Regions from separate parts of the Fictibacillus arsenicus genome, predicted to be linked through region 2. Evidence: riboswitches for the same ligand, from Rfam matches in the RefSeq annotation. Region 2 holds a riboswitch; the other holds the start of a gene.

Region 1 (11,410 bases), 1.6 Mb from region 2:
TTCTCATGTTGTAACACTCCCTTGTTTTTAGTTTAAATTTTCAGATAATAATAACAAGGAATCAAGGGATTGAAAAACCTGTTTTAAGGCTAAATAACCTGATGTAAGCGTAAACATTGAGCACAATCTTAAATTATCAGAATATTTCGTACATTTTTATCTACAATCAAAAATTTTATATGAAGTGTATCCAAATATATCCCCTGGATTAATTTTATCCTCGAGATGCTTAGTTTTTTGATTCATAAAATAATGAACCATTAAGGAAGTGGCTGGGTCTTCCTTGAGCTCTTCAGGGGTCAAAAATGCAGCTCTTTCTATTTCATTTTCATCAGCAATTACAGCCCCGCTCTTCTTTTTCAATAAAAAAACAATCATATTATCACTGATGGTTTCTTTGATTACGCCTGAACGAATGCCTAGTACTGAAACCACTTCTCCCAAAATACCAGTCTCTTCAAAGACTTCTCTTACTGCTGCTTCATCAACGGTTTCTCCTGCATCAACAAATCCTGCCGGAATGGACCATTTGCCTTTTAATCCGCCATATTTCTTCTTCACGACGAGCCATTTCCCATCATCTATTAAAAGGCCAGCAGCTGCAAGCCAAATCTTTCCTCTATCTTTTTTAGTCATCAGCTTGATCGCCCTTTCTTTTTAAGCTGTATTCTTAAGAATTTTTTCTTTTCATTTGAATTTGCCTTCATTGATAAGTTGATAGGAGTGCAAGGTGCGAGACTCCAGCGGGATCAGCGTGCCAGGTGAGATTCCTAATGGCGCATAGCGCTGAGGAGGCTCACCGCACACCCCGCGGAAAGCGAGCATCCTGTAACGGAAATCAACCACTTTCAAAAGCATCAAAGATTTTGAAAACAGTTTTTTTATTATATAAAAAAGAACAGAAGCATTAGCTCCTGTTCTTAGTTTACACGATTCGATTTAGAAAAGTTTTAATTTACCTTTTTTAATAACCATTGGTACCCCGCCAAGTAAAAATAGGTAACGGTTATCGATTACTTTTTTCATTGCAGATGCAGTAGCACCGAACAATTTCTTGTTTCCTACTTTACCGATCGCTTCACCTTTACCAAGTGATGCAACCGTACCTTTAATGTCAGGTTTGAATTCTTCAAGCTTTCCGCCATTCATCAACGCTTTGATGTTGCGGCCGATTGTATAAGCTTGCTGAATTGCGATTTGTGCAGTTGGAGGATATGGACGGTTTGCTTCTTCGTCAATGATAAGCGCGCAATCCCCTGCAACGAAGATGTAATCAAACCCTGGCATACGAAGATCCTTATCAACTTTCACACGTCCGCGCATTGTTTCGAATCCAGCTTCTTCTACTAGATGGTTACCGCGAACTCCGCCTGTCCAAACGATTGTGTTTGCTTTGATCTCTTCACCATTCGCAAGAACAACTCCGTCTGTATTACACTCTTTAATCGGAGTGTTAACAAGGAATTCAATTCCGCGGCGCTCAAGGTTGTTGATTGCATACTCAACAAGCTCTTCATCAAATCCAGGAAGTACTGTTGGAGCAGCCTCGATATTTACGATACGCACTTTTTCACGAGGAATATCATACTCACGGCAAAGTTCAGGAACACGGTCAGCAAGTTCACCTACGAATTCAATACCTGTAAATCCAGCTCCACCTACTACGATTGTAATAAGCTCGTCTTTTTGACCTTCGTTATTATAACGAGCAAAAGAATAATCGATATGCTCACGGATTTTACGTACTGAGTTAATGCTGCGGATGCTGAATGCATTTTCTTTAAGACCTTGGATTCCGAAAGTTTCTGGATCTGATCCTAGAGCAATAACTAAATAGTCATATGTTAACTCTTGGTTTTCTAGAATAACACGCTTTTCATCTTTTTTAATTTCTACAACAGTATCTTGTACAAAGTTCACTTTGTTCATATCAATGATGTTGTCGATCATGATACGCGTTTTATCGTGATGCAAAGTACCTGCTGCATTTTCGTGAAGCCATGTTGTTTGGTAATGATAGTTATGTTTGTTTACCAGTGTTACTTCTGCTTCATCTGATCCTAATTCTTTCTGTAAACGAACAGCTGACATGATTCCGCCATATCCGCCGCCTAGAATAAGTATTTTTGGCTTACTCATAAATTTCACTTCCAGTTCTCATTTTTTTTAGTTTGACCTTTTCATTCATTAAATATGAAGAAAAGGAATAGATTGTGATATATTTCACGTAATAAGACATAAATAAATCCAAAAAAAAATGTTCGAAATATCGACATCTTTTATTCATACAAACTCATCTTATTCCTTTTTTCTTGTTTTTTCAACCTTTTTTTCGTTATGATTAATATTCAATTCTATTGTGGATTGTTGTCTTTTTGAGTATCATTCAATGCCAAAATATACTAGTAAAAAAAGAGGACTTTTTGCCTTCATAAAGAATGTTTAGTGGGAGATAGCAAAAAGTTCTGGTCAGAACATATTACATGTTCATCAGTCATAGAAAACAGAAGAGGTGAAAGTGATGGCAAAAGAAATTTACGATATTACGATTATTGGTGGAGGTCCATCTGGATTATTTGCTGCATTCTACGGCGGCATGCGTCAAATGAAAGTTAAGATTATTGAAAGTATGCCGCAGCTCGGCGGACAGCTTTCTGCATTATACCCTGAAAAATACATATACGATGTTGCCGGTTTCCCAAAAGTTCTGGCTCAAGACCTTGTTAACAACTTAAAAGAGCAGGCTATGCAATTTAATCCTGAAGTTGTCTTAGAAGAGTCTGTTCAGAACGTTGAAAAAAATGAAGAAGAGATTTTTGAATTAACTACCGATAAAACGGTTCATTATAGTAAAGCAGTTCTGATTACAGCCGGTGTTGGTGCTTTCCAGCCACGCCGATTAGAGTTAGCTTCTGCACAACAATATGAAGGTAAAAACCTGCACTATTTCGTGGATGATCTCCAAGCATTTGCAGGCAAGAGAGTTCTGGTTTGCGGCGGCGGAGATTCAGCTCTGGACTGGTCGTTAATGCTCGAGCCAATCTCACCAGAAGTGACACTGACTCACAGACGTGACAAGTTCCGAGCACATGAGCACAGTGTTGAACAATTAATGAATTCTAAGGTTGTTGTTAAGACTCCATATCAAATAACCGAATTGATTGGTGACGGTGAAAACATTTCAGCAGTCGTTTTAGAAAACGGAGACTTAAAAGAAACAATTGATGTGGATGCAGTTATCGTTAACTACGGATTCATTTCTTCTCTCGGTCCAATTAAAACTTGGGGTCTCGATATCCAAAAGAATTCGATTGTGGTTAATTCTAAGATGGAAACAAACATTAAAGGAATTTATGCTGCGGGTGATGTATGTACGTATAACGGCAAAGTAAAGCTGATCGCTTCTGGTTTCGGGGAAGCGCCAACTGCAGTAAACAACGCGAAAACATATATCGATCCTAATGCAAAAACACAGCCTATGCACAGCACAAGTTTATTTTAAAAATCCGAAAGGCGCCAGGTTCTGGTGCCTTTTCTACATATGTAATGAAGGAGTGAAATTAATTGAATAGACAATTCACTGAAGAAGAGATGCATGCTGCTGATTGTTTGCAGGAAATTCAAAGAATTATAAGCCAGCTTCACATAACTGATGAATCCTTTTTAGAGGAAACGAAAGTTCAAGTCCCTCGTTTAAAAGGACTTTTAAGCGAACTGGAAAAATACACCTTGGAATAATTTCCTTCTGGATTAAGGAGTCATTCTTTGTTATTATAGTTTGTGAGGCGGACAAGTGCCGCTGACCAATCAGTTTTTTCACCCGGTGTTGGCGCGCCGGGTTTTCTTATACCCTTTTTTAGATAAGGAGATAAATCCATGGAAATGAACTTGATTTTCGGTATCGTGTTCTTTATTTTAGGAACTGTTTTAATGCCCCTTGGTTTAAAACAGACAAGCAAGCAAAACAAAATGCTGCTTATAGGTGCATCCGTTTTTTCGGATTTAATAGGTCTCGCGTTAATATTTAAACTTGTATAAAAATACATAACAAAACCTCCTGAACAAAATGTTCAGGAGGTTTTGTCGTATTGTTAGCATTCCTCAGGACTACCGGCATTTGTTGCTGTACGGAATGATGATCCGCAGCCGCACGAAGCGATGGCATTTGGATTTGTAATCGTAAATCCTCCGCCCATCATATTTTGTTTAAAATCAATAACAGTGCCTTTTAACACTTTGGCACTTTCTTCATCTACAACGACGCGGATACCTTCAATCATTTCTTCTTGGTCGGAGTCGGCAAGGTCACTATCGAATCCCATTCCGTATGATAGCCCTGTACATCCTCCGCCTTTTACAGCAACACGAAGAAATTGGTTTTTATCTTCTTCATCAGCCAGCATTTCCTTGATTCTGCTTGCTGCACTTTCAGTAATTTCAATGATCATTCATTTTCACTCCTTTTAAAAGGATTATGACTTTAGTATACCGTTTCCGATATAAGCTCTCAAGGTATCGGCTTTGGTACTATTTTTCGTTAAGCTGCAACTGCATAATTTTATTATGAGTTTCATCAATTTTTTTACTATATTTTAAAACCATAGGATGCTGTATTCCAAAAGTATTTGCTGTTTGTATCATCTTATTTCGCAGACTTTCTAATTGTTCTATTTTTTCTAGTCTAGCGGCAGCTGATGTGGCTTTCATTTTCGTCACTCCACTCTTATATTTAAGACAAGTAAGGTATATCTATTTTACAGTTATTTCAATTAATAGACAATAAACCCTTAATAAAAAAACTATTTTTTTGTATTGGAAAGTTTTTATAAAAGTGACTTCCTTGTCCAAATGTATGATTAGGCTTATAATGAAAAAAGCATCTTAATGCCTGAATAGGCTTGTTTTTTAGATTATCTTTTAATTCCTTATTTTACATAGTATTCGTAAAGTCTTTGTAAAAGGAGAGCATAGTCTCTGCGAAGATCCAAAAATTTAAAAATCATCCGAACATTTCGCTAGAAAATTAGGGGGATAAAAACATGGCAAATATTTTAACGTTCGATACTCGAATGGAAGCAATTGCAGAGAAAGTTAAACATGGTGAACGTCTTACAATAGAAGATGGTTTGTATCTATATGAAACTGACGATTTGTTATCTGTAGCGTCACTCGCAAATGAAGTGAACCGTCAAAAAAACGGAGATCATGTCTATTTCATCGAAAACCTTTATATCAATCCAACAAACGTTTGTGAAGCGACTTGCAGCTTCTGCGGATTCAAACGCAAGCCTGGAGAAGAAGGCGCCTATACAATGAATGATGAACAACTTTTAGAGTATGTTCAAAAACGCTGGAATGACAATATCCGTGAGTTCCACATCGTTGGCGGACACAATCACGAAGTTCCATTTGATTACTATTTAAATACGGTCAGCACATTGAAAAAGCACTATCCTCAAGTAACTGTAAAAGCATATACTGGGGCTGAAATTGAATTCTTCTCTAGAATTGCTGGTATTTCAATGAAAGAAGCATTGCAGGAGCTTATCAAAGCCGGCCTTGATACGATGCCAGGCGGAGGAGCTGAAATCCTTACTGAACGATATCGTCTGAAAATGAGTCCTGACAAAGCTTCAACTGATCAATGGCTTGAAGCCCATGAAATTGCACATGGATTAGGACTGAAGACACACGCAACTATGTTATACGGTTCTATTGAAACAAAAGAAGAGCGCCTGATTCATATGGATCGCCTGCGCCAGCTTCAAGACGTAACGAACGGTTTCATGGTATTCATTCCGCTTGCTATGCAGCCTCGTACACAATCGATGGGCTTAACGAGAAGAACATCTGCTTTTGATGATATGAGAACGATGGCAATTAGCCGTCTCATGCTGGATAACTTTGACCACATTAAAGCGTATTGGATCAATATCGGCGTACAGCTTACACAAATGGCTCTTACCTTTGGATCAGATGATATCCATGGAACACTGATCGAAGAACGCATCTCACATGCTGTTGGTGCTTTAACATCGGCTGGTATTACTCGTAAAGAACTCGTTCACTTAATAAAAACGGCAAATAAAGTGCCAGTTGAACGTGATACATTCTATAACATCATCCAAAAATATTAATTAATGAAGAAAGCCCGACTACATTTATTTGTAGTCGGGCTTATTATTTAGCATTAGCTGTCTTTTACGGTACGTGTTTTTTTATTTATTACACGTTTGCTCATTGTTGGCCGGTTTTCGCTCAAAATATACGATCTTCGCTCAGACTATGCGGATTATCGCTCAAAATTTTCGTTCTACGCTCAAACAAGGTCTATTTTCGCTCAGACTGTCATTGTCCTATTTTAAAAGGTATTCACCTGTACAGATGACTTCTGCTGGACCTGTCATTAACACATCCCCGTCATTCTGCCAATTAATAATTAGGTCACCACCAGCCAAATGAACGGTAATATCAGTATTTTTTTCAGATTTCCCGTTTAAAATAGCTGCTACTGCAGCTGCACATGCTCCTGTGCCACAAGCTTGTGTGATTCCGGAACCTCTTTCCCAAACTCTAAAGTGCATCTCATTTTCGGAAATGCTCTCTACGAACTCTGCATTTACCCAATCAGGAAACATGGCATCCTTCTCAATTACTGGACCGAGCGAGTGTAATGGCGCTTCATTTATGTTATCAACAAAGAAAATTGCATGGGGATTTCCCATGGATACGGCTGTCATATACATTGTATGATCACTAAAAGTAACACGCTCATTTATTACGTGGTCTTTTCCAGAAAATCCTTTTACGGGAATTTGCTCCGGCTGGAGAATCGGATTTCCCATGTTAACTGTAACTAAAGATACATTATTTTGATCATTTAAGGAGACCTTCGCTGTGACGAGTCCCCCAAGCGTTTCAATTTGGAATTCCTCTTCCTCAACAATGCCATTTTCATAAGCATATTTAGCCACACAGCGGAGACCGTTACCGCAGTTTTTTGCTTCTGAACCATCGTTATTAAATATCCTCATTTTAACCGGTGCTTTTTCACTCGGACAAATTAAAATCATCCCGTCTGACCCGATTCCTGTATAAGGATTTGATACCGCAACAGCAAGATCTGCCAGGTCAGCTTCTGCAATTGTTTCCTCAAACATGTTCACATAGATATAATTATTTCCGAGTCCATGCATTTTTGTGAATTTCAGCTTCTTCATGATTTATTTAAAGCTCCTTATTGTTGACCTCTTAATTTTTCATCTGTATAAAAATAATCGTCATCAGCATTAAGTATTGTAAGCTTTCCGTGACAGCACGGCATGATCAACCGCTGCTTTACGCCTTCTTTTGCAAGCTCCATCTGCTCTTCTTTAAAACTTGTAAGCACGTTGTCACTTTTACAAAAAGGACACTCGGCGATATAGATGTCATTCATCATTCGTTCATAAGGCCATGTATATTCAAAGGTTATTTTCATGTGATTCATCCTCTATTTGGAAGGTGTGATAATTGCATTATCATTCACAATTAACATTTTTTAAAGTATAATAGGTCATGTAACAAAATACAATAGCGATCCATCTTCGGGGCAGGGTGAAATTCCCGACCGGCGGTAATTGAAGATTCCCTCTTCATCAGCCCGTGAGCGGAAAAATTCAGCAATGAATTTTTCATGCTGATCTGGTGTAACTCCAGAGCCGACAGTATAGTCTGGATGGGAGAAGATGTTGGTACAGCGGTTCATTTTATAAAATTGAACCCTTTGTTTAAGTACGCATTTTAAACTCTAAAATGCTTCTTTCTCATGCTGTTCTTCATACACTAACTCCCTTAGACCATTTTTTTGGCTAAGGTTTTTTTGTGTGATACAGGCTGTGCTGCATTTGAAATCATTAGATGGCGCAAGACAAAAAGAGGAGAGATTTCAATGCAAAAGGGAAAAATCAAACAAATGGTAGCTGTATCAATGCTCAGCACAATTGCATATCTGCTGATGATGCTCGACTTTCCATTTCCGGGGCTTCCACCATTCTTAAAAATCGACTTTAGTGAAGTTCCCGCACTGCTGGCGGCCATAATCTTTGGGCCAATTGCTGGTATCATGGTTGAAGGAATCAAAAACACGCTGCACTATGGTATTGTAGGAAGCTTTACGGGTGTTCCAGTCGGACAGCTCGCTAATTTTATTGCAGGTGTACTGTTTATTCTTCCAGTTTCGTACTTATTCCGTAAAAAACATACGGTTAAACGTCTTTCAGGCGGGTTGATTTTAGGAACAGCTTTAATGACATTAACGATGGGATTCCTTAATTATATTATTATCCTGCCGGCATATACCTGGTTCCTTGGTGCTGAGCCGATGTCCAGTCAGATGATGATGGACCTGATCATCAAAGGGATCACACCATTTAACCTAATAAAGGGTACGATCATTACTTTATTGTTTTTAGCTTTATACAATAGAATGAAGCCTTGGGTGATGAAACAAATTGCTCAGCAGGCTTAATATAATAGATAAAACCGTTGCGTTCATTAGTTACGCAGCGGTTTTTTTGGTTTGAGGAAGAGCTGTCGATATTTGTCCAGGAAAGTCGACTCGTGGATAAACAGCCCAAACTTTTGGATTCGAACCTAAAACTTTTGGATTCAAGGTCAAAATTTCTGGATTCCTGCTTTTCTGCACCTTATCACTCAATCCATTAAACCAAAAAAAAGACGCTCAAGCATGCGCTTGAGCATCATTATAAAAAATTTTATAGAATGAACATACCAGCGATTGCACCGCTTAGTAAGTTTGCAATTGTAGCTGCAATTACTGCACGCATTCCTAATCTTGCGATGTCTGGACGACGGCTTGGTGCCATTGCTCCAAGTCCACCCAAAAGAATTGCGATAGATGAAAGGTTTGCGAAACCACAAAGTGCAAAGCTGACAACTGCTACTGTTTTTTCCTTAAGTTCAGGAATCTGTGGTGCGAATTCAGAGTAAGCAACAAACTCATTCAATACAATCTTTTGACCAATAAAAGTACCGGCTTTAACTGCTTCGTCCCATGGTACACCGATTACAAATGCGATTGGTGCAAATAGGTAGCCTAAGATTTGCTGAAGTGTTATATCATAACCGAACCATCCGCCGATACCGCCAAGGATTCCGTTCACAAGAGCGATCAATGCGATGAAAGCAAGTAGCATTGCCCCGACGTTTAATGCGATTTGAAGCCCATCTCCAGCACCCTTTGCTGCAGCGTCGATTACATTTACTGTATCTTTATCACGTTCAAGCTTAATTTCACCCATTGTTTCTGGCTCTTCTGTTTCTGGAACAATGATTTTAGCAATCGCAAGTCCAGCTGGAGCACACATAAAGCTTGCTGCGATCAAGTACTCTAGTGGTACACCTAAAAGGTAGTATCCAATTAGAACAGAACCTGCTACTGATGCTAGTCCACCAACCATAACTGCGAAAAGCTCAGATTGAGTTAAACGGTTCATATATGGACGAATTACTAGAGGTGCTTCAGTCTGACCTAAGAAAATGTTTGCAGTAGCACTCATAGATTCGGCTTTACTTGTTCTTAGAAGCTTAGATAAAGCTCCACCTAAAATTCTTACAACCCATTGCATGATACCTAGATAGTAAAGAACTGAGATTAAAGAAGAGAAGAAAATGATTACTGTTAACACTTGAAATGCAAAAATGAATCCTTTTCCTTCTGCTGGAATCATGCTTCCAAACAAGAAAGTAATTCCTTCGTTCGCATAAGCAACAACGTTAGAAACTTTTTCCGACACGCCTTGCAATGCTTTTTTTCCAGCATCCCATTTTAATACGATCAATGCGAATGCAACTTGAATAGCTAAAGCACCTAGTACTGTTCTCCAGTTAATCGCTTTCTTATTTTGAGAAAGTAAGAATGCGATTACAAGAAGTACTAGCATACCGCCTAATCCCCATAAAATTTGCATATTGTTGTACACCCCTTTTGTAAGTTAGAAGAAAACGCTTTCTTTTCATGTAGTAGTTGTCAGACATCGAATGACTGACCCTTTAATAATGTAACAAATTTCGACAAAATTGCAATCCCTTTTTAAATATTTACACCTTAGATATTTTTCCCAATAAATAATGCCCTATCCAATAAAAAAACAGCTTCTTCATCTAAATATGAGAAGCTGTTCCTAAAACATAAAGTTTTCATCTATATGATTGTAAATATTCTTTACGAGTTCTTCTGGAGACTCTCCATGGACAATATCCCCATTTACGAGAGCAAAAAGTGATTTTGCACATTGTCCGCAATAACCAAGACATCCATATTCGATCACATCTAAATCATAATCTTTTTCTAATTCTTCAAGTGCTTTTTGAGCACCACTTGCTAAATTACTGACACAAAACTCAACAATCGGTCTCATCTTTCATTTCACCTCTTAATGAATCCATCCTAACGGTTTATTGAAGACTAGTCAATGTAAACACATTGATTTTTCCACAAAAATAGTTGTGAATTTATAGCAAAGTGCTATACTTAAACATGTCAAAAACGTGAAATCGTTTACTTAAAGTATTTTAAGGTTATTGGTTAATATACACTACTATAAAAATAGATAAGAATTGTCTTGAAAGAAAAGGGGAAATGACAAATGAAGCACCTCGTTTTACTTGGCGGAGGATATGGAAATATGCGTGTGTTGAAGAGGCTTCTTAATTCCTCAGACCTCCCTGAAAACATTCAGCTTACACTCATTGACCGTGTGCCATATCATTGTTTAAAAACTGAATATTATGCACTGGCTGCCGGAACAATATCTGATCACCATGTTCGTGTAACGTTTCCTGAGCACCCTCGCCTAAACATAAAATATGGTGAGGTAACAGGAATCGATATTAATGAGAAAAAAGTGCTTTTAAAAGATCAGGACGATGTATCCTATGATGATCTTGTTATCGGACTTGGTTGTGAAGACAAGTATCATAATGTGCCAGGGGCCGATCAATTCACATTGAGTATTCAAACGATTGATAAGTCCCGCCACACATATCAAGTACTTAACAACTTACATGCTAATGCCGTTGTTGGTGTTGTTGGAGCAGGACTTTCTGGTGTTGAGCTAGCATCAGAACTTCGCGAAAGCCGCCCAGATTTATCAATTAAGCTGTTTGACCGTGGAGATATCATTCTTTCAGGATACAAAAAGAGATTAAGTAACTATGTTCAAAACTGGTTTGTAGAACATGGTGTTGAAGTAGTCAATAATTCTAATGTGACTAAAGTCGAAGAAGGCGCACTTTATAACCATGACGAGAAGGTAGAATGTGATGCTATCGTATGGACAGCAGGCATTCAGCCAAGCCATATTGTTCGCGAACTAGATGTTGAAAAAGACAGTCAGGGCCGCGTCGT
Region 2 (11,410 bases):
TGCAGGTATCTTTGAAATCGTTTGGGCGATAGGGCTTAAATATACGAATGGATTCACTAGATTGTGGCCGTCGATTGTAACCGTAATCGGAATGATCATCAGTTTTTATTTTTTGTCACAAGCTACAAAAGTTCTGCCGATCGGGACGGCTTATACGATTTGGACGGGGATAGGCGCAGCTGGAGCGGTTATTTTAGGAATTGTCCTATTCGGTGAGCCGAAGACCGTGCTTCGTTTTGTATTTTTAGCATTTGTAATTACGGGAATTATTGGTTTGAAGGTTACTGCGGGTAGTCAATAAAAGATGGATTTTTTCATAAACTTTGCTGTTTTTGGAGGTTGTTGATTTCCGTTCCAGGTGCTCGCTTTCCGCGGGGCAGGCGGTCTTCAAGTAAAAGCTACCGATGTGAGCTTCCTCGTCGCATGCCTAGCGAGAAGCTTCTCAGGTGGTAGGCACGCACCTTCCCCTTCAATCAACAGTTCAATGAAGAACTTCAAACCTCTCTATAGCAACATTCATTTAGAAAATAGCCAAAGAAAAAGAAAAAGCTGCCTTAAACAGGTGTTTAATGTACCTGTTCTTAGGCAGCATTTGTGGTTTTAGATTTTCTCTTGTGTTCCTACCTTAGCGTTTTCGTCCAGCTCAAGACTTTGTTTATATTCGATGCGATCAATGACACATCCAGGGCCGATCTCTATCGTGTTACCTCTAACTACTTTTGCATGTGTGTATTCAAGGGACACATGATCACCTTCGATCACTTCTGCAGTTAGCTGATCTGTTTGCTGACCGATAAAGAATTTAATGAGCTTTTTGAAACCCGAAGAATCAATGTTCCTTTTTACGTTAATATTTTCACCGCCGATTTCTTTTGCTTCACAAAGGCGCAGGAGCTCAATGTCGATGTTTCCGGCATTCAGGAGACCATTGATTTTAAAATTGCCACGAGCATTAAAAGATTCTGCCTCGCAGTCACCACCAATTTTTACTTGTCCCTTAACATCTACCTCATCACCAGAAACATTGCCTTTAATTGAAGCAGATCCTCTTACGATGATTTCTTTTCCTTTCAGGTCGCCTTTTATATTAGATGAGCCTTGTATTTTCACTTTGCTGCAAGTTAAATTTCCGTCAATATCAGTGCTTCCATTGATGGTCATTTCTTCAGCTTCCATGTTTCCTTCAATATGGGAAGATCCATTGACCTTGGCAGTACCCGTTTTGATATTTCCTTCTATATGTGCACTGCCGTTGCATTTGAAAACTTCGCACTGAATATCACTGTTTATATGTGCTGACCCATTAACTTTCACTTGATCATATTCACCGCCAGCAGCTGTTCCTGAACCTGAAATGCTTATGTTTCTTTGTTTTGTCTTTTCCATAACTATTCCTCCTCAACGTTTACGAAATCTTTAATTTTAACTCTTCAATGCATTGATTCAGTTTGTAATGGGCAATAATTTTTGTTTGAGATTCTACGAACAGCTTAGCTGGTTCAGGTGTGAGGATAAAGAAAGATACACCCATTTTTCGAATAAAAATAAGTTCGCTTTCCTTGCCTTTTATTTCATTCGAATGTTGCTGAAGGATGTGAAGAAGTTCCATTCCTTCTGAGCGGTTCATTTCTCCAGTTTGAAGCAGGGTATCTAGTAAGTATAAGGTTAGTAATTGATCAAACGAGAAAGTAGAAGTGGTGCCATTGTGGTTGTTATACATTTCTAAAGCAGTATAAGAAACAATGTTACGTTTTGTTAATTCCTCTGCTGATAAGGAAGTAATAGTTGGGGATGGGGAGAACATATCAGCAAGTTCATCTAGCGACAAATCATCTTTTAAATTCTTAATTTTTTCAACTCGCTGCAGGATATCTTCTTTTGGAAAGAATGTCTCTTGGCCTGTAAAGGTTGATTTGCGTATAAACCAGTTTTCAGGAATCAGATTTTTTCGTTTCCAGCGATATAACTGACCATACGAAATATTTGCAGCTTCTAGAAGATCTTTCTTTGAGATTAAATTTTCCATGCTCAACCTCCTTCTATAACTAATGTAACATAACACTGTTACGTTACGCAAATATTTTTTCCATTTTTTTAAAGGAAATGATCTAATGGTTGTGAATATCAATAAGTATGGGAGTTACGGGGGTGGATGTATGAAGGAATGGTTTAGTGAAGGGGAGTCAGGGTTTATTATGTTCGGTGCTGAACATATTATCAGCCTGCTAATAATCGTATTTATCGTAATATTCATGTACCTCTTTCGCTCTCGTATAAAAGAAATGCATTCAATAAAATACATATTCTTGTTGAGTCTTGCTTTATCCGAAGTGAGCTACCAGTGCTGGGCATTATATAATGGGATTTGGACAGTGAAGTTGTATCTGCCGCTTCAGCTGTGCAGTTTAAATATCCTGTTATGCATGCTCTTGCTGTTAACAGAGAATAAGAAGCTTTTTGCTTTTGTGTATCTGTTTGGCTTTACAGGTGCATTACAAGGGTTGCTTACTCCAGAACTCTATCAGCAGCCATGGCACTTTCGTTTTATCCAATATTTTTTCGCACATGGTCTCATCGTTTGGACTGCTATGTATTATGCGATCGTAAAGTCTTTTAAAATAACGTGGGGAAGATTTTTTAAGTCGTTCCTATGGCTCAATTTCTATGCCGTAAGTGTCTACGGCATTAATATTTTGCTGAATACGAATTATATGTTTCTAATGAGCAAGCCTGGAAAAGCTTCGCTGATGGACTTCCTTGGTCCGTATCCATGGTACATTCTTGGTTTAGAACTGATTGCGTTTTTCATGTGTTTACTTGTATTGATTCCTGTACTGGATAAATCCTCTGAACCAATTAATAAAGACCGCTCGCCGATTGGTGCGTAGCGGTCTTTTTGTATGTTTTGTGACATCGATTGGAATGAAAAGAATAATTGGTATTTATTAGTATAATAGAAGTGAGGAGGGATATTTTATGAACCAAGCTGTTATTAAGCCAATTAAATGGGTGCCGTTTCTCGCTCTATGTTTATTAGTAATTGGGAGCAATATGATTTTGTACATGACACCATTCTTTCAGCCGGTGCCAAATCTAGTAGTAGCAGGCTCCATGTTTGATTTCCTTCTAGTTATCCCGATTCTTGTATACTACTTTATTATTCGTAAAAGATATTCTTGGAAACTCACTGTCCTTACAGCCATCGCAAGCTATGGGCTGGCGACTTTAATTATTCCAGATTCATTATTAGTAATGTAGCCATGATCCCAAAAGCTTTACTCCTGTTAGAAGCAGGATTCGTTTCAATTGAGCTGTATTTGTTAATCATAGTTATAAGGAAGTTTCCTAAAGTAAAAGCATCTTACAGAAAGCTCCGGGTTGAACTTCCATTTCTGATTAAAATTAAACAAGCGTTTTACTCACACTTTTCCGACAGCCGTATGCTCGATGCTGTTGTCAGTGAGATTACGATGCTTTACTATGCTTTGTTCTCCTGGAGAAAACCAGCTTTGAAGTCAGGTGAGGTTTTTACTTTTCATAAAAAAACAAGCTTTGTCGCTCTTAATCTGATGCTGATTCATGCACTCATTATTGAATCAGTTGGACTTCACTATTTTTTTAGCAAGATCGACCACACGCTTTCTCTAGTACTGCTCTTCATCAATGTCTATTCAGTGCTTTTCCTTTTTGGCCAGATGCAGGCAGTTAAGAAAATCCCTTTAATCACAACGGAAGATTCTATCATTATGAATATCGGCTTCTTTAAGGGAATGTCACTTCCTTATACAGCCATAAAGCAAATAAGAAGATATGAAGGACTGGATACGATATCTGCTTCAGAAAAGAAATACACTTTTGAAGCATTAGTGAGTGATTTTATTCCGGAAAAGCCATCAATCGAAATTCTTTTAAAGGAACCTGTAGTGACAGACCTCATTTATGGATTTAAAAAGAAAGTTACTAGAGTGGTAATAAAAGTGGATGAACCTTCATCTTTAATGAACATAATAGAAAATAGAATGACTTCTGAAAATGAAACGGATTGAAATTTTTTAACAAATGTTCGATTTCACCTTGTTAAATGGAAATGCTATTGTTACTATTTCAGAAGGTTATAGAAAAATTCCCTCGACAGGTGAAAATAGACTATGTTTAAAAATAATTCTGCAACTACACAACAAAAAAAGAATTTCTTAACTTCTGTTCAGCTTATCGTAATCTTTTATTTATTGTCCGTTATCGCGGCTACGATTCTATTAAGTTTGCCAGTCGGACATAAAGAGGGAGTAAAGCTTTCTTTCATTGATACATTATTTACAGCAGTAAGTGCTGTGAGTGTTACAGGGCTCACTTCAGTAAATATTTCTGAAACATTCAATCATACTGGTGTTGTTTTACTTGCTATTGTTGTTCAGATTGGCGGTATAGGTGTAATGACACTGGGAACTGCTATTTGGCTGCTAATCGGTAAAAGAATCGGTATGAGAGAGCGGCAGCTTATTATGACAGATCAAAACCAGTCGACTTTGGCGGGTCTCGTTCAGCTTATGAAACAAATTTTAACCTTGATCATCGGGATAGAAGTTGTGGGGACTGTGCTTTTCTTTATCCTGTTCCAGCCATATTACGACACTGAACTGGAGGTACTGTACCACGCTTTCTTCGCCTCAGTTACGGCGACAACAAATGCCGGATTCGATATTACGGGAAGCTCTCTGATGCCGTTTCGTCACGATTACCTCGTTCAGATCGTGACTATGTTTTTGATTACGTCTGGAGCGATCGGTTTTCCTGTATTGGTAGAGATCAATAATTTTATAAAAGAAAGAAAGTATTTGGAGCGCTATACATTTACTCTTTTTACAAAAGTAACAACTATTACGTTTGCATTATTAGTAGTAACGGGAGCATTAGGAATCTACCTGTTGGAGATGAATGCTTTTTTCGAAGGTAAATCGTGGCATGAAACATTCTTTTATTCGATGTTTCAGTCTGTTACAACCCGAAGCGGCGGATTATCTACAATGGACGTCTCAGAGTTTACCGTTCCAACTTTGCTCTTTTTGGGCGTAATGATGTTTATTGGAGCCTCTCCGAGCAGTGTCGGCGGCGGTATTCGGACAACAACATTTGCAGTAGCTGCTTTGGCGATTTTCTTTTATGCAAAAGGACGAAATACGATCAAAATCTTTAATCGGGAAATCTACCCGGAAGATATACAAAAATCATTTATCGTAATAATCGTTGCCATGGTGCTGTGTACAACATCAACCATAATTATTTCAATTACAGACCCAATGCCGATCGAGAAAATCTTTTTTGAAGTCTGTTCCGCATTTGGAACTACAGGACTTTCAACTGGAATCACAGGTACATTAAGTTCAACCGGTAAAGTGATCTTGATGATTTTGATGTTTATCGGACGAATCGGCGTTCTTTCTTTTCTTTTTATTATTCGAGGAAAAGTAGCGACTGAACACATTCATTATCCAAAAGAAAAATTAATAATTGGCCAATAAAAGCAATCACGTTTGAATTCAGCCTAATGTTTACTTATAATGTACATAAGTAAATAGTGTCCTTCGGGGTTTGGGTGAAAGTCCCGACCGGCGGTGATGAGGCTGTTAAATTGTCTCTTAGTCCGTGACCCGGTTTTGTTATTAAGCAAAAACGGTGGATTCGGTGTAAGTCCGAAGCCGACAGTATAGTCTGGATGGGAGAAGGAACGTGAATGCTTTTAAACACTTGTTTAATAAAACAGTGATTTTAAAGGTTTATTTAGTTATAGCCTTTTAACAACAACCCCGGGAGCGATTGAGTTCTCGGGGTGTTTTTTTACAAGGCTTTTTTCTAAAAGATTGTTGCTACAGGGAGCTTTGAAGTTCTTCATTGAAGAGTTGATTGCAGTGGAAGGTGCGTGCCTACCACCTGAGAAGCTTCTCGCTAGGCATGCGACGAGGAAGCTCACATCTGTAGCATTTGCTTGTAGACGCAGGAGCAAGGATACTTCTATGAAGCGGGTCAGGTGAGACACTTAAAAGTGAAACGTACGAATGTGGCTCACCGCCTGCCCCGCGGAAAGCGAGCAACCTGGTACGGAAATCAACATCTTCCAAAAACAACAAAGTTTACGAAAACAGCCTTTCACAAAAAAACTCCCAGATTCAAGCACATTTACGATCAGCGAATATTGAAAAAGAACGGGCAAGGGAGGTAAAGTTTTTGTTTACAGGAATCATTGAAGAACTCGGTACGATTAAGTCTATTAATAAAGGAAACGAAACAATCGTTCTCACCATATCTGCTGAAAAAGTTCTGCAGGATGTAAACCTTGGGGACAGTATTGCAGTTAACGGGGTATGTCTTACCGTAACATCTTATAACTCTAGTCAATTCACAGTAGATGTTATGCCTGAAACGTTCAGGACTTCCACATTGAAACTTTTAAACAATCGTGATCCTGTTAATTTAGAACGGGCAATGGCAGCCGGGGGGCGGTTTGGCGGACATTTTGTTTCAGGGCATGTCGATGGAACCGGACAAATCACGGAGAAGCGTCCAGAAAAGAATGCGATCTACTATACCATTTCTCTTCCTGATCATTTGATGAGGTACTTCATGTTAAAAGGGTCCGTATGCGTTGATGGAACGAGCCTTACTGTTTTTGATGTAACAAAGAATACAATTACGGTTTCCCTTATTCCTCATACGGCGGATCATACTATTTTAGGAAAGAAAACAACTGGAGATCTTGTAAACATCGAATGCGATATGCTTGCGAAATACGTATCCAGAATGCTGTCTCCAGAAAAAGAAAAAACTAAACAAAAGTCGAAGCTGTCTCTTGATTTCTTACAAGAGCACGGATTTTAGGAGGAGAGTCAATGTTCCACTCCATAGAGGAAGCTGTAGAAGATTTAAAAGCAGGAAAAATTGTTATTGTAGTTGATGATGAAGACCGTGAAAATGAAGGGGATTTTGTTGCCCTGGCAGAAGGGATAACAGCTGAATCCATCAACTTTATGGTTACACATGGCAGAGGGTTAGTGTGTACACCGATCTCAGAAGAAATTGCAGTTAAGCTTGATTTATCCCCGATGGTTGCAGCCAATACAGATTCTCATGGCACTGCATTTACGATTAGTGTGGATCATGTATCAACTACAACTGGAATCTCAGCACAAGAACGAGCTGCCACTGTTCGTGAGCTGGTGAATGAAGACTCGGTTCCATCTGATTTCAAACGTCCTGGTCATATTTTTCCATTGATCGGTAAAACAGGCGGAGTCCTAAGAAGAGCCGGTCATACTGAAGCTGCTATCGACCTGGCAAAAATGGCGGGGAGCAAATCTGCGGGTGTTATCTGTGAAATCATGAAAGAAGACGGTACGATGGCACGTGTACCAGAACTTGTAGAATTAGCGAAACAGCACAATATGAAGTTGATAACGATAAAAGATCTGATCACATACCGAAACAAAACAGAGCAAATGGTGAAAAGGGAAGTCGAAATCAACCTTCCAACAGAGTATGGTGATTTTAAAGCGGCTGGCTTTTCTAATGTGTTGGACAACAAAGAACATGTTGCACTGATAAAAGGTGATATAAGCGACGGTGAGCCTGTGTTGGTGCGGGTTCACTCTGAATGTCTGACTGGAGATGTTTTTGGTTCAAACCGCTGTGACTGCGGACCTCAACTTCATGCAGCACTTTCACAGATCGAGAAAGAAGGCCGCGGAGTCTTATTGTATATGAGGCAAGAGGGAAGAGGTATCGGACTCATTAACAAAATGAAAGCTTACAAACTGCAAGAAGAAGGTCTTGATACAGTTGAAGCGAACGAACAGCTTGGGTTTGCGCCAGATTTGCGTGATTACGGAATCGGAGCACAAATCTTAAAAGATCTAGGCATCAATAAAATGAAACTTCTAACGAATAATCCGAGGAAAATCGCCGGTCTTAAAGGCTATGATCTTGAAGTTACCGAGCGAGTAGCGCTTCAGATGCCTCACAATGAAAGCAATGAAGACTATTTGAAAACAAAGAAAAACAAATTGGGGCATATGCTTCATTTCTAAAACAGGAGGAACCAAAAATGGCAAAATTATTTGAAGGACATTTAGTTGGATCAGGATTAAAAGTAGGGATCGTTGCAGGACGCTTTAATGATTTTATTTCAGATAAATTAGTTTCTGGCGCACAGGATGCTTTCAAAAGACATGGGGTTTCAGAAGAAGATGTAGATATCGCCTGGGTTCCAGGAGCATTTGAAATTCCATTAATCGCGAAAAAGATGGCGGACAGCGGAAACTATGATGCCGTTATTACGTTAGGAGCTGTCATCCGCGGATCGACGCCTCATTTTGATTATGTGTGCAACGAAGCTGCTAAAGGTGTAGCGCAAGCATCAATGACGAGCGGTGTGCCTGTCATTTTCGGTGTATTAACAGTAGATTCTATCGAACAGGCTATTGAAAGAGCTGGAACAAAAGCAGGAAACAAGGGCTGGGAAGCTGCGGTTTCTGCAATTGAGATGGCAAACCTAACTCGCCAGTTTTCATAAAAATAGGTATAGATAACCCGTCACATTGTGGCGGGTTTATTTAAATTAATGGCTGTTTTTGGTTAACTTTGTTGCTATTGAAAGTGGTTGACTTCCGCTCCAGGATGCTCGCTTTCCGGGGCGTGCGGTGAGCTAAGCTAAGACTGCGGGGGATCATTTGTCTAGCTGCTGCGGCTAGCTTCTCAGTTCTGTCCCTTTTTTTATGTAAAAACGAAGGACTTTGAGCGAAAAAGGAAAATTTTGAGCGAAACTAAAGGCAGTTTGAGCGTAGCGAGACAATCTTGAGCGTAACTCGGCGTTTTTGAGCGAAACCTCAATGAGTCTGAGCGAACGTGTAATAAATAAAAGAACACGTACCGTGAAATTGCATCTGCCAAGGACATGAGATACTTATCATATGGTAAATGGCCATGAAGGCTAAAGCGCTATCTTAGCCCACTCACCCATTCACCCATTCACCTTATGCTTACCGCGGATTTATCAAGAGTCCAGCTGATCCTACCCGGCGTCTCGCACCTTGCACTCCAATCAACTAGTCAACGAAGGACCTTCACAAAAACGAATTAATAGCAACATTCTTTTAGAAAATAGCCGTATTAATAAAAAGAAAAATTGGACACACATTTTTAAATTTCATGACATATATTAACAAGTAAATTATTTTATTTAGCATATCTAAAATGAATTGACATAGTTATTAGAATAGTGTTAAGATTACCAAAGTTACAAACTACAAAATTATGGAAAGGATGGTTGTGTCATGGTGAAAGAAATGATTGTTTCTCAATTAACGGTCTGTATTGCAATGGGCAAAGACTCTACAATTTCATATCATGGCCTGCCGGAAGAGTTGTATTAGGATTCCTTTCTCTTAGTTTTGTCCGATCTCTATACATATTCAATACGCAGGTCACTCCAGTCGTGACGTGTGTTTTTTTATGGTTATTAAAGCATATCGCCTTCGAGTGGTATGCTTTTTTATTTTCATTTGCACGAAGAGGCTGCTCTTCTTTTGCAATATATAAAAAGGCTGTTCTCTGAAAAGATTGTTGCTTTTGCTCTTTTTTCCATTCACTTCATTGACAAGTTGATTGGAGAGCAAGGTGTGAGACTCCTACGGGATCAGCGTGCCAGCTACCTGAGTATTCTTCTCGTAAGGCATGCGACGAGGAAGCCCGCTTCAGCAGAATTTTCTCGCAGACGCAGGAGCAGTACTTTCGTGGCTCACCGCACGCCCCGTGGAAAGCGAGCAACCAGGAGCGGAAATCAACCACTTTCAAGAGCAACAAAGTTTTACGGAAACAGCCCATAAAAATCTGGAGGTAAAGGAAATGGAAAATGGAGTGTTAATGGTGTGGCTAGAACGCAAGGATCATACACTTTTTGGGTAGCTCAGTTTTTACAAATTGTTTAATAGAAGACAGCGAGATAGAGAGGAGAGAACGATATGTTTTCGGTTTTAGGGAAGTTAGCCTGGTTTTTTAAGAGGCATTGGATACGGTATACGGTGGCGGTTGTTCTGTTAACCGGTGTTGGAATTATTGAGATTATTCCTCCTAAACTAATAGGAAATACAATAGATTCCATTCATATGGGTACGATCACTAGAGAAGATATGATGAAAACTCTTGGAATTTTTGTGGCAGTACTGGTATCGATGTATATCACGATGTACATCTGGATGTACCAGCTTTTTGGAGGCGCTTTTATTATAGAACGAACGATGCGTTCAAGATTCATGCGTCACTTATTAAAAATGACTCCTACATTTTTTGAGAAAAATAGAACAGGAGATTTGATGGCACGTGCGACAAACGATTTAAAAGCCATCTCAATGACTGCAGGATTCGGAATTTTAACACTCGTTGATTCGAGTCTTTTCATGCTTACGATCTTGTTTGTAATGGGATTTATGATCAGCTGGAAATTGACGTTTGCAGCTCTTATTCCGCTGCCGGTTATTGCATTTATTATTAAAAAGTACGGTAAAAAAGTGCATCAGCGTTTTACGGTTGCACAGGATGCTTTTGGTGAAATGAACGATTCGGTTCTGGAAAGTATTCAAGGAGTCCGTGTTATCCGTGCTTATGTACAGGAAGAAGCGGATGTAGAACGCTTCAATAAAGTAACCGAAGACGTTTTTGAAAAGAACCTTGCTGTTTCAAGGATCGATGCTCTTTTTGAGCCAACCATTAAGATTCTTGTAGGGATGAGCTATTTGATCGGATTAGGTTATGGAGCATACATGGTTTTTCATAATACGATTACCCTTGGAGAACTTGTTACCTTCAACGTCTATCTAGGTATGCTTATCTGGCCGATGATTGCAGTGGGTGAATTGATCAATGTTATGGAACGCGGAAGTGCTTCACTCGATCGGGTAAATGAAACGCTGGCATATGAAGCAGATGTTAAAAATCGTGAGGATCTTGTTCCTTTATCAGATCCGGGAACGATTAAATTTGAGGATGTCACGTTCCGATATCCTTCATCAGAGTCTCATAACTTAAAAGATATTAATGTTACGGTTAAGAAAGGTGAAACACTCGGAATAGTAGGACGTACCGGAAGCGGTAAGACAACATTGCTTAAGCAATTGCTGAGAGAATATCCTGTTGGTGAAGGGAGAATCAGCTTCTCTGGTGTTGACATTGAAGATATCGCCTTAGAGGATCTTCAAGGCTGGATCGGGTATGTACCGCAGGATGCGATTCTATTTTCTAAAACCGTACAGGAAAACATATTGTTCGGTAATAGTTTAGCAGATACGGATAAACTGAACCATGTTATGGAGATGGCATCATTTAAAAATGATGTTGAGTATCTCCCTGAAGGCTTAAATACCCT

The links. Region 2 has a riboswitch for FMN ahead of ribE (riboflavin synthase). Riboswitches for the same ligand answer to the same signal wherever they lie in the genome.
Region 1: another riboswitch for FMN. It lies ahead of ABE41_RS15485 (ECF transporter S component); the one in region 2 lies ahead of ribE (riboflavin synthase).

What each region holds. Positions count from the first base shown of each region.
Region 1 covers NZ_CP016761.1:3,016,381-3,027,790, forward strand. Annotated here, with positions in the region: gene ABE41_RS21270 (YuiA family protein) at 1-7, opposite strand, end outside; gene ABE41_RS15440 (NUDIX domain-containing protein) at 157-636, opposite strand; gene ABE41_RS15445 (NAD(P)/FAD-dependent oxidoreductase) at 940-2,139, opposite strand; gene ABE41_RS15450 (NAD(P)/FAD-dependent oxidoreductase) at 2,522-3,502, shown strand; gene ABE41_RS21100 (hypothetical protein) at 3,565-3,738, shown strand; gene ABE41_RS21105 (hypothetical protein) at 3,877-4,038, shown strand; gene ABE41_RS15460 (HesB/IscA family protein) at 4,092-4,448, opposite strand; gene ABE41_RS15465 (aspartyl-phosphate phosphatase Spo0E family protein) at 4,528-4,707, opposite strand; gene mqnE (aminofutalosine synthase MqnE) at 5,040-6,137, shown strand; gene dapF (diaminopimelate epimerase) at 6,357-7,220, opposite strand; gene ABE41_RS15480 (hypothetical protein) at 7,238-7,480, opposite strand; FMN riboswitch at 7,579-7,733, shown strand; gene ABE41_RS15485 (ECF transporter S component) at 7,931-8,509, shown strand; gene ABE41_RS15490 (NupC/NupG family nucleoside CNT transporter) at 8,757-9,971, opposite strand; gene ABE41_RS15495 (YuzB family protein) at 10,185-10,421, opposite strand; gene ABE41_RS15500 (NAD(P)/FAD-dependent oxidoreductase) at 10,650-11,410, shown strand, end outside.
Region 2 covers NZ_CP016761.1:610,799-622,208, forward strand. Annotated here, with positions in the region: gene sugE (quaternary ammonium compound efflux SMR transporter SugE) at 1-301, shown strand, start outside; gene ABE41_RS03400 (polymer-forming cytoskeletal protein) at 601-1,386, opposite strand; gene ABE41_RS03405 (YhbD family protein) at 1,406-2,026, opposite strand; gene ABE41_RS03410 (YwaF family protein) at 2,157-2,888, shown strand; gene ABE41_RS03415 (hypothetical protein) at 2,977-3,258, shown strand; gene ABE41_RS03420 (hypothetical protein) at 3,261-4,046, shown strand; gene ABE41_RS03425 (TrkH family potassium uptake protein) at 4,149-5,519, shown strand; FMN riboswitch at 5,575-5,729, shown strand; gene ribE (riboflavin synthase) at 6,223-6,873, shown strand; gene ABE41_RS03435 (bifunctional 3,4-dihydroxy-2-butanone-4-phosphate synthase/GTP cyclohydrolase II) at 6,885-8,078, shown strand; gene ribH (6,7-dimethyl-8-ribityllumazine synthase) at 8,096-8,563, shown strand; gene ABE41_RS03450 (ABC transporter ATP-binding protein) at 10,011-11,410, shown strand, end outside.